One region of the Methylomonas sp. 11b genome, then DNA from elsewhere that is predicted to be linked to it. Evidence: riboswitches for the same ligand, from Rfam matches in the RefSeq annotation. Region 1 holds a riboswitch; the other holds the start of a gene.
What was found. Region 1 has a riboswitch for cobalamin ahead of METH11B_RS28250 (CbtB domain-containing protein). Riboswitches for the same ligand answer to the same signal wherever they lie in the genome.
Positions count from the first base shown of each region.

Region 2: another riboswitch for cobalamin. It lies ahead of METH11B_RS0116315 (TonB-dependent receptor domain-containing protein); the one in region 1 lies ahead of METH11B_RS28250 (CbtB domain-containing protein).

Region 1 is NZ_KI911557.1:305,377-309,819, forward strand. Features, by position in the region: gene METH11B_RS0101380 (STAS-like domain-containing protein) at 1-333, opposite strand, end outside; gene METH11B_RS27505 (FlhC family transcriptional regulator) at 366-974, opposite strand; gene METH11B_RS29670 (flagellar transcriptional regulator FlhD) at 964-1,593, opposite strand; gene METH11B_RS0101395 (hypothetical protein) at 1,695-2,678, shown strand; cobalamin riboswitch at 2,759-2,888, shown strand; gene METH11B_RS28250 (CbtB domain-containing protein) at 2,977-3,153, shown strand; gene METH11B_RS0101405 (CbtA family protein) at 3,155-3,802, shown strand; gene METH11B_RS0101410 (cobyrinate a,c-diamide synthase) at 3,805-4,443, shown strand, end outside.
Region 2 is NZ_KI911557.1:3,394,262-3,398,704, reverse strand. Features, by position in the region: gene panC (pantoate--beta-alanine ligase) at 1-706, shown strand, start outside; gene panD (aspartate 1-decarboxylase) at 805-1,185, shown strand; gene fliW (flagellar assembly protein FliW) at 1,232-1,690, opposite strand; cobalamin riboswitch at 1,828-2,045, shown strand; gene METH11B_RS0116315 (TonB-dependent receptor domain-containing protein) at 2,165-3,988, shown strand; gene METH11B_RS0116310 (hypothetical protein) at 4,008-4,443, shown strand, end outside.

The DNA.
Region 1 (4,443 bases):
ATAGATCTCTTCATCGCAACCCAGTTGATCTATCGTTGTCAGTTTGTCAAAGTAGGCCTCAAGATTTTTGAATGCTGACTGCATCATGTTGTCGACGTGCCCCGCCATATTGACTATTTTCAGTTTCGATTTCAGATAATCGGATCCGAATTCGGCGACCAGTGGCAAAAACAATTCCTGAAAGAACCCCTGCGTGATGGTTTTGACGTCCTTAAAATCAATCGTCAGCGATTGCTGATTGGCAAAGCATTCTCGGGCCAAGCGGGCTAGATTTTTGCCATGGATTGGCTGGGGTATTTGGGAATGGGTGGCTGTGACAACAACGATATGCATGCGACTTCTCCTTAGTAGCTGATGGATCGTCTCTAACGAGCTCTTTGTTTGTTCAATGTGAGCATTTTTGATTTTGCGGAAACCCAGCGTCGCCGACCTGAGCGATCAGTCCACACCTCGCAGATAGGGCATTGACTAAATGCGGCTTCAGGGTGAATCATGCCTAGGTAACGGGCGCGGCAACGCCCGCAAAGAATGAAAACCAAATCACCCGCCGAGAGCAGGCTAATTAAATACCAAGCCCGGTTGATGTCTAACGGATAATGTTGGCTGGAGCGTGGTTGGATAAATTGCCGATCGGCTAAAATTTTGGAAGCGACGTTGCTGTAGATCTCATAGGCCGTAACCAGTAAGGTTGCACTCAGGTTCGGAGTAGAAAGTCGGTGTCTGATGTCTTCAATTATGCTTAAAAATAGCGAGGCATGAATGTTGTTGAACGCCGAGCGGATGGCCCATTGATGATCATGAGGCAGCATGCCTTGTTTGGGCGGTTGTCCTTGTACCGCTTTAGATAATTCGATGCTTTGCTTTCGGGTTAAATGGCAGAGTTGGCTGACAATCGGAGGACGTGCGCCAAGCTGGATTAGCCTTTCGGCCAATAGCAAGTCCGCGCCTATATTTGACCTGCTTTTAAAGGGCATTGGTTTCATCCGCAGTTCCAGTGATACACGGTTGGAGAAGATCCACATAGGCGACCATGGGCAAGTTGCTTGGAACATAAACCGGCAATAACTGAATCACTGCGCGACTGCTTTCGGCGTGTTCACGAAGTTGCTCCTGTGTCGTGCCGGCGAGATGGTCTATACCATTCCGATCTAATCCAAAGCGCCAGGCCGTTTCTTCAGGATTACTGCGTGCGCATTCCCTGGCTAGCATGAGATATTCGAAATTTAACCGGGCAAGATCTTCATCCAGTGTTGACATAAACGCCTCTGAGTTGATTAACGACTGTTGTCGATATGCTAGGCAGGCAACGCGGAAATGTCCCGGTCGCAAAGTGACCTGATTTGGGTCACAAACCTCCGGAACCCCCGATAGATATGATTTGGCTTTGTTGAAAATAATTGTCCTATTGCGCTGGCGACGCTTTTTTCGGCAAATAACGGACGGCCAATTTGATAACGCCAGGCTAATTGCAGGGTCCAATGAATTGAATGATCCTGAAATTCTTCTAATCTCGTTCTGCTTACCAGGGACTTTGCCTACAAGAAGTAGAGCCTTAATTGGTGTTTGACCTGAATAATTGCATTCCAAAATCATTTTTATATTGCTTATCTTGAATTTGTTATGGAGGAAATTGTTATGAATCGGCTATTCGCTAGCCAGACAACTACTGCTGGTTACCTGGTTTGGGGTGGTTTATGCGCGAGGTAATTCAATGCTTGATCGATTGGTTGGATAGCGAGCCAAGCGATGAAAAAGGGCACCGCATATTGCGCGCGTTAGCCCAGGAATCGTTGAAGAAGTCAGAATTCGAAGAGTCGAAGCGCCGGTTCACGGCTGATGAAATCGTCGCCGCAGTCGGTGAATCTATAGGAATTTCCGATCCTAAAAAGTGGATCGACTGGCCGGGTTCATTGAAGAAATATTGCGAAACCCGAGAGCCGCAAATCTTAGAGTTTGCTCGTAAACGTGGGTTGTCTTGTTATCCAAAACCTGACCGTAAAAGCACAAAGGGCGGTCCGGGACAACTCACGACGTTCTATATCAAGGCAGAACCGATACCGGAAATAACGGAAGAAGACCAAACGATTGACGGCGTCCTTGGCAGGAACAATGCAGCCGATTTGCAAGCCAGCTATCAAATGACTGAACTAGGTGAAGTCAAACCCAGTTGGATCGCGAGTCGGTTATTTCGGCGTGGACAAATCGAATTAAGACAATGGCATGTCTGGGTTATAGCGGGTTGGCTAGCAATCATAGCTGGGTTCTCGGTGTTAATTGCTTATGCTGGATGGCTATCGTTATCCGTACCCAGATCCGTGACAACGCAAGATTTGACATTACTGGTCAGTATTTTCGCGATTCCCTATGGTTCCTGGGTCACGATCATCAAGCCTTGGATATTATTGTTGGATGATCGAATCGTCGTAGCTCATGAACTGTTTACAAATTTTCATGAACAGTCTGCCCAGTTCGAACTGCTACGAGACGGGGATTTAAGAGTAATTCGGTTAGTTCGGTATTCGGCGGCATGTCCCATTTGTGGCGCCACTATTTATCTCGAAAAAGGCGAGCCGGATTACAGACGAAGATTGGTGGGGCGTTGTTATGAAAGCCCGAGAGAGCATGTGTTTAGTTTTGATAGAATCACGCGTTGCGGGCGATTACTGGTTGATCGATAACTTGTCGAGAGGAACTGCTGCCGCACAGTTTATTCTTATTTCAATACATTTCATTTGCCCTACGACTAGCTGCGGCATACAATCGCCGCTGGTTTTAAGGTTCCCGCTCTTGGCGGGTGAAACTGGAAGTCGGTTAAATGCCGACGCTGCCCCCGCAACGGTAGGTGATTCGTCACGAGCCCGGAGACAGGCCTAAAACTGTAGTCAACAGTATTGCGGAGGGCGATCTGTCAAATCGGTTTTTTTTGGTTTGTCTTTCCCTCTGTTATTCCGTCCACCTTATTCGGAACAGACAACCATGAAAACACTCGCGGTATCTACCACCCTTTCTTCCTCAAAAATCCTGCCCGGCCTGAGTGCTATTGTTTTGGGCCTGACCGTCGTTTTAGGTTTGGGTTTCTTGCAGGACGCCAACAACTACCTGCATAACGCCGCCCACGACGGACGCCATAGCGCTGCGTTTCCCTGCCATTAACATGGCGGATTTTCGTAGGCTGATCGCCATCTCGCTACTGGCGGGACTATTGGGCGGCTTGTTACTCAGCGTGCTACAACACTATCAAACCTTGCCCTTGATTTTGGCCGCCGAACAATTCGAAACGCCATCGGCTGAGCATGTGCATGACTGGCAACCGACGGACGGCTGGCAACGCAATGGCTTTACTTTGCTGTTCAATGGCCTGACCGGCTTCGGCTTTGCCTTGTTTATCAGTGTCGCCCTGTACTGGCGGGATCAACACGGTTACCTGTACGGACTCGGCTGGGGTTTGGCCGGTTATTTGGTATTTTTTGTCGCGCCATCATTGGGCTTGCCGCCGGAGTTGCCGGGTACTGACAGCGCCGAATTACATAGTCGCCAAGCGTGGTGGCTTTTTACGGCCGCCGCTACCGCGATTGGCTTGTTTGGTCTGTTTTTGACCAAACAGCGCTGGCTGCAAATCGGCGGCGCTGGCTTACTGGCCTTACCGCATCTGATCGGCGCACCGCATCCGGAGGTTGCTCAGGCTTTAGCGCCCGAAGCCTTACAACAGCATTTTGTGGTGTTGACATCCATCAACAACGCTATTTTCTGGCTGACCTTAGGCGCAATATCGGGCCGATTGTTGCGTAAAGTAACGTTTTAGTGATGAATGCTACCGCAACACGCCATTGCCCGGCGATATTGATCAGCGCCCCTGCCTCCGGGCAAGGCAAAACCACCATAACTGCAGCTTTGGCCTATTACCATCGCCAGCAAAACCGAAAGGTACGCCTGTTCAAAACCGGCCCGGATTTTATCGATCCGCAAATCTTGAGCTTTGCTTGCGGACAACCGGTTTATCAGCTGGATTTATGGATGATGGGCGAAGCGCATTGCCGTGAGATGCTTTATAACGCCGCCGCCGACGCTGACGTTATCTTGATTGAAGGTGCCATGGGCTTGTTCGACGGCGATAGCAGCAGCGCCGATTTGGCACAAACACTAGACGTGCCTGTGGCCGTTGTCATCGATGCGGGCGGCATGGCACAAACTTTTGCCGCAGTAGCTTATGGCTTAGCCCATTACCGTGCCAACTTACCGTTTGCCGGGGTCATCGCCAACAAAGTCGGCAGTCCTAGTCATGCCAAACTGCTAGAAGAAGCGTTGCCGAATAACATGCCTTTGCTGGTGGCGATGGCGAAAGACGACGCGGTCGGCTTACCTTCGCGACATCTGGGTTTGTTGCAGGCCGACGAAATCGGCGATCTCGATCTTCGCCTGGCGCGAGCCGCCGAATTGCTCGGC
Region 2 (4,443 bases), 3.1 Mb from region 1:
TAAAGTGGTGGTCAGTATCTTCGTCAACCCCACGCAATTTGGACCGAACGAGGATTTTGCCAGTTACCCGCGCACCGAACAGCAGGATCAGGAAAAACTGCTAGCCAGCGGTGCTGATTTACTGTTCTTGCCGTCGGTGACTGAAATGTATCCGCAAACCACGCAAACCGGTATTTCAGTCAGCGGCTTGTCGGCCCTGCATTGCGGGGCCAGCCGGCCCGGGCATTTTGACGGCGTGGCATTGGTGGTTTGCAAGCTATTGAATATGGTGCAGCCCGATGTGCTGCTGCTGGGGGAGAAGGATTTTCAACAGCTGACGCTAATTCGGCAAATGGTTGCTGATTTGAATATACCGGTTACCGTCCAAGGCGTGGCAACGGTTCGGGAAGATGACGGTCTGGCGATGAGTTCTCGCAATGGCTATTTATCCGAACAACAAAGACAACAGGCACCTAAGCTCTATCAAGCCTTGTGCGCAGCGCGCGATGATATTTTGGCAGGCTATGACGATTATCCGGCGGTGGCTGAAAAGCAGCGGCAGAATCTGCAACAAGCCGGTTTTGCCGTCGATTATTTCAGTATCTGTCGTAGCGCGGATTTATTGCCTGCCTACGCTAGCGACTCTAATCTGCTGATTTTGGCTGCTGCCAGACTGGGCAAGACGCGTCTAATCGATAACCTCTACTTTTCTAAAACAAGTATCTGACGTTACTGTTTTTTTGCCTGTAAAAGCTAATGCTTAAATTTGATAGCAGGGTTAAATTCAGGCATAATCGCCGGCCCTAGTATTCGACCTTGTTTACCATGAACATAAACATGCTTAAAGCTAAGTTACACCGTGCGCGGGTAACGCATTCCGAGCTGGATTACGAAGGATCGTGTGCTATAGACGGCAAAATTTTGGATTTTTCCGGGATTAGGGAATACGAGCAAATCCATATTTATAACATTAACAATGGTCAGCGCTTCACCACATACGCGATTCGCGCCGAAGAAGGTTCCGGTGTGTTTTCGATTAACGGCGCAGCTGCAAGGTTGGCGTGTCCTGGCGATTTGATTATCGTCTGCGCGTTCGCTAGCCTAGATGAGAAGGAACTGAAGAACTACAAGCCGACTTTGGTGTATTTCGACGGCAACAATCATATTAGCCATTCCAGTCATTCCATTCCTGTTCAGGCCGCCTGATTTAAATAACCGCCGGCGACTCAGTCTCCGGCGGTTATTTGCATTTTTAAGCTTCCGATACGTCTATTTCGCTGACTTTCTCGGTCAGGGTGATGCTTTGCTCAATAGCCACCAATACTTTTTGCATGCCGATGCGTTTGTTGGCGTTGATCAATATCGGCGACTTGATTGAGCCTTTGATAGTCGGCTTGCCGTTATCCTGCTCGTTGTCCTTGTGCAGTAGAATTAAAATCACCAACTCGTCGCCCGGCTCTATTTGCAACAGCGCTTCTTCCGGATCAGTTACCGTAAAGTTGTAATTGATGTTGAAATTGGCCGGATGCGCCGCGGAAAAGGTTAGCTCCGCGTTATCGACCGATTGCAGCCAAAACACTATTTCGCTGCCTTCCTGATGAAATAACTTAAAGCGGGTCTGATCTTCGAAACCGGGTAGGCCGCGCGGAAAATTGATGATAGTGTCCGGATTGATGTCTTGGTTGCCTAACAATTTCGATTGAATTTCCATAGTCCCGCCCGTATTCGTTGAAGTCTAAGTTAACAGCATTAATCAATGCACCAATGTATAGCACGGAAAGGGGTATTTGCAATGCGGATTGTCGGTAACTACCAGGTATTCTTGCTTTATCGCGGCCGACTCCCTACAATTGCGCGCTTCTTTCAGGTGTTTGCGCCGTTTTCTCGGCCAAGCTTAAACAGGAAGTCGGTGCGGCGGTTTTAACCGCCCATGCCGACGCTGCCCCCGCAACGGTAGATAAGTAAAGAGCTGCGTTTTTGCCACTGTGCGCTTTGCATGGGAAGGTCGTAGATCAGGCGTAAAGCCACTTATAAGCCCGGAGACTGGCCCGGAAGATCATTCGAGACAGCGGAGGGCTGTTTACGGAATGGTCTGAGTCCATGCCTAGCCTGCCTCCGCCTTTTTCGTTTTCCGTTTTTCCTCTGTCCTTTTTCACCCGGATGCGCGGCGGGCGCAGAGGACAATATGCAATCAATTTTATACAGATCTTTATTTCTGGCGAGTACGCCTTTTACGGTGTTGGCGGCGACTAGCGACGAGTCGATTAACCTTGCCGAGACAGTTGTCACGGCTACTCGAACCGAAACTCGTCAGAACGAGTTGGCCACGGCGATGACGGTTTATACGCGCCAGGATATAGAGAAACTTCAGGTTAGAACCCTACCCGAGTTACTGAAAGGCACGCCGGGTGTCGATATGGTGCAAAGCGGCGGTTACGGCAAGGACACCAACGTCTATCTGCGCGGCACTAACTCCGATCATGTACTGGTTTTAATCGACGGCATCAAGGCCGGCTCGGTGACCACCGGCACCAGCGCGTTTCAGTTTATTCCCATCGATCAAATCGAACGTGTGGAAATTACTCGCGGCCCGCAATCCAGCCTTTATGGCTCGGAAGCGATTGGCGGGGTGATTCAGATATTTACCCGCAAGGGCGGCAACAGCGAGCGGCCGAACATCGCACTGGAAGCCGGCGGCGGCTCTTACGACACATATAATGGCTCGGCGGCCGTCAACGGCAAATGGGGCAAAGCGTGGTATAGCTTGGGTGCCGCTCAATTGGGCAGCCAGGGCATCAATGCATTGAGTGGTGTCAGCGTTGCGAATGGTTATAATCCGGATCGCGACGGCTATAACAACACCAGTCTGAATGCCAAAACCGGTTATCGGTTCGACAACGGCGCGGAATTGGAAGCGTTTTTCCTGCGGGCCGAAGGCGAAACCGAGATCGACAACTCCATCAGTAGCACCACTGAGTTTGTCAATCAGACGTTGGGGGCGACCGCCAGCGCTAATTTCAGTGATATGTGGCGATCCACATTACGCATAGGACAAAGCGTGGACGATGCCGATCAATTTCGGCATAACGGTCGATTTACCAGTCGTTTCAACACCACGCGCTGGAATGCGAGCTGGTTGAATGAATTGGCCTTGCATAAGGATCACCAATTAACGCTGGGCACCGACTACCGTTTTGATGAAATCGACAGCACCACGCGTTACGCGGAAACGTCCCGCTACGATGTAGGCGCATTTGCCGAGCTGCATAGCCGGGTCTTCGATAAGCATTTTTTGAATGCTTCTTTGCGTTGGGACGAAAACCAAGCCTTCGGCGACAGCGTCACCGGCAATTTCGGCTGGCGGTTCAATTGGGATTACGGTCTCAGCGCTTTTGCCAGTTTCGGTAATGCCTTTAAGGCCCCGACTTTCAATCAGTTATACTTCCCCGGTTTCGGTAACCCTGGTTTGCGGCCGGAAAAATCCACCAGTTTCGAAGCCGGTTTTGCCGGACGTCACGATTGGGCAAATTGGGAACTGCGCGCTTATCACACCAATATCGAGGATTTGATTGTATTCAGTGGTACGCCATCCACCGCCAGAAATATCGGCAAGGCGCAAATAGACGGCATAGAAGTGGAAGTGTCCACGCAAATTTTCGGCTGGAACAATAAGTTGAGCATGAACCTGATGACGCCTAAGGACAGGCAGACCAATTTACGCCTGCCGCGTCGGGTGACGGAAAGCTTGTCCTATGATGTCTCGCGTTCGTTCGGCGACGTTGATATTGGCGCCTCCGTGCTGGCTCAGGGCGAACGTTTCGATAATAGTACCAATACCGTGCGGTTGGGCAGCTTCATGACCGCCGATCTGCACACCGCTTATCGCATCGACAAAAATTGGATGTTAAGCGCCAAACTGAATAATATGTTCGACAAACGCTATCAAACGGTTAACACCTATAACAGCTTCGGTAGAAATTTCTATTTTTCGATCCATTACAATTACTAAACCTTTTCTGGAGAACCCTATGAATCTGAATCAAACCCTGGCTGTCAAACCCGGCGTGGTAGCGCTGATGGCGTTGATGGCTGCCACCCGCTTTCACCATTTCGGTACGCCGTTTGCGTTGCCGGACGCTTCGCTGGCGGTGTTTTTTTTCGCCGGCTTATGGCTAGGCGGTCGCTATTTGTTCGCCTTTTTGCTAGCTGAAGCGGTGCTGATTGATTATTTGGCGATCACTAAACTCGGCGTCAGCGATTTTTGCGTGTCAAAGGCTTACGGGTTTCTGGTGTTTTCTTATGGCGCAATGTGGCTGGGTGGCAAATGGTGCCGACAATTCACTGCGCTGTCAGTTGCCACAGTTGCACAGCGTTTGATGGCTCTGGTAGCGGCTACCTCCATCGCGTTTTTGTTTTCCAACGGCAGCTTTTACTGGCTGTCCGGCCGCTATCCCAACGGCTCAT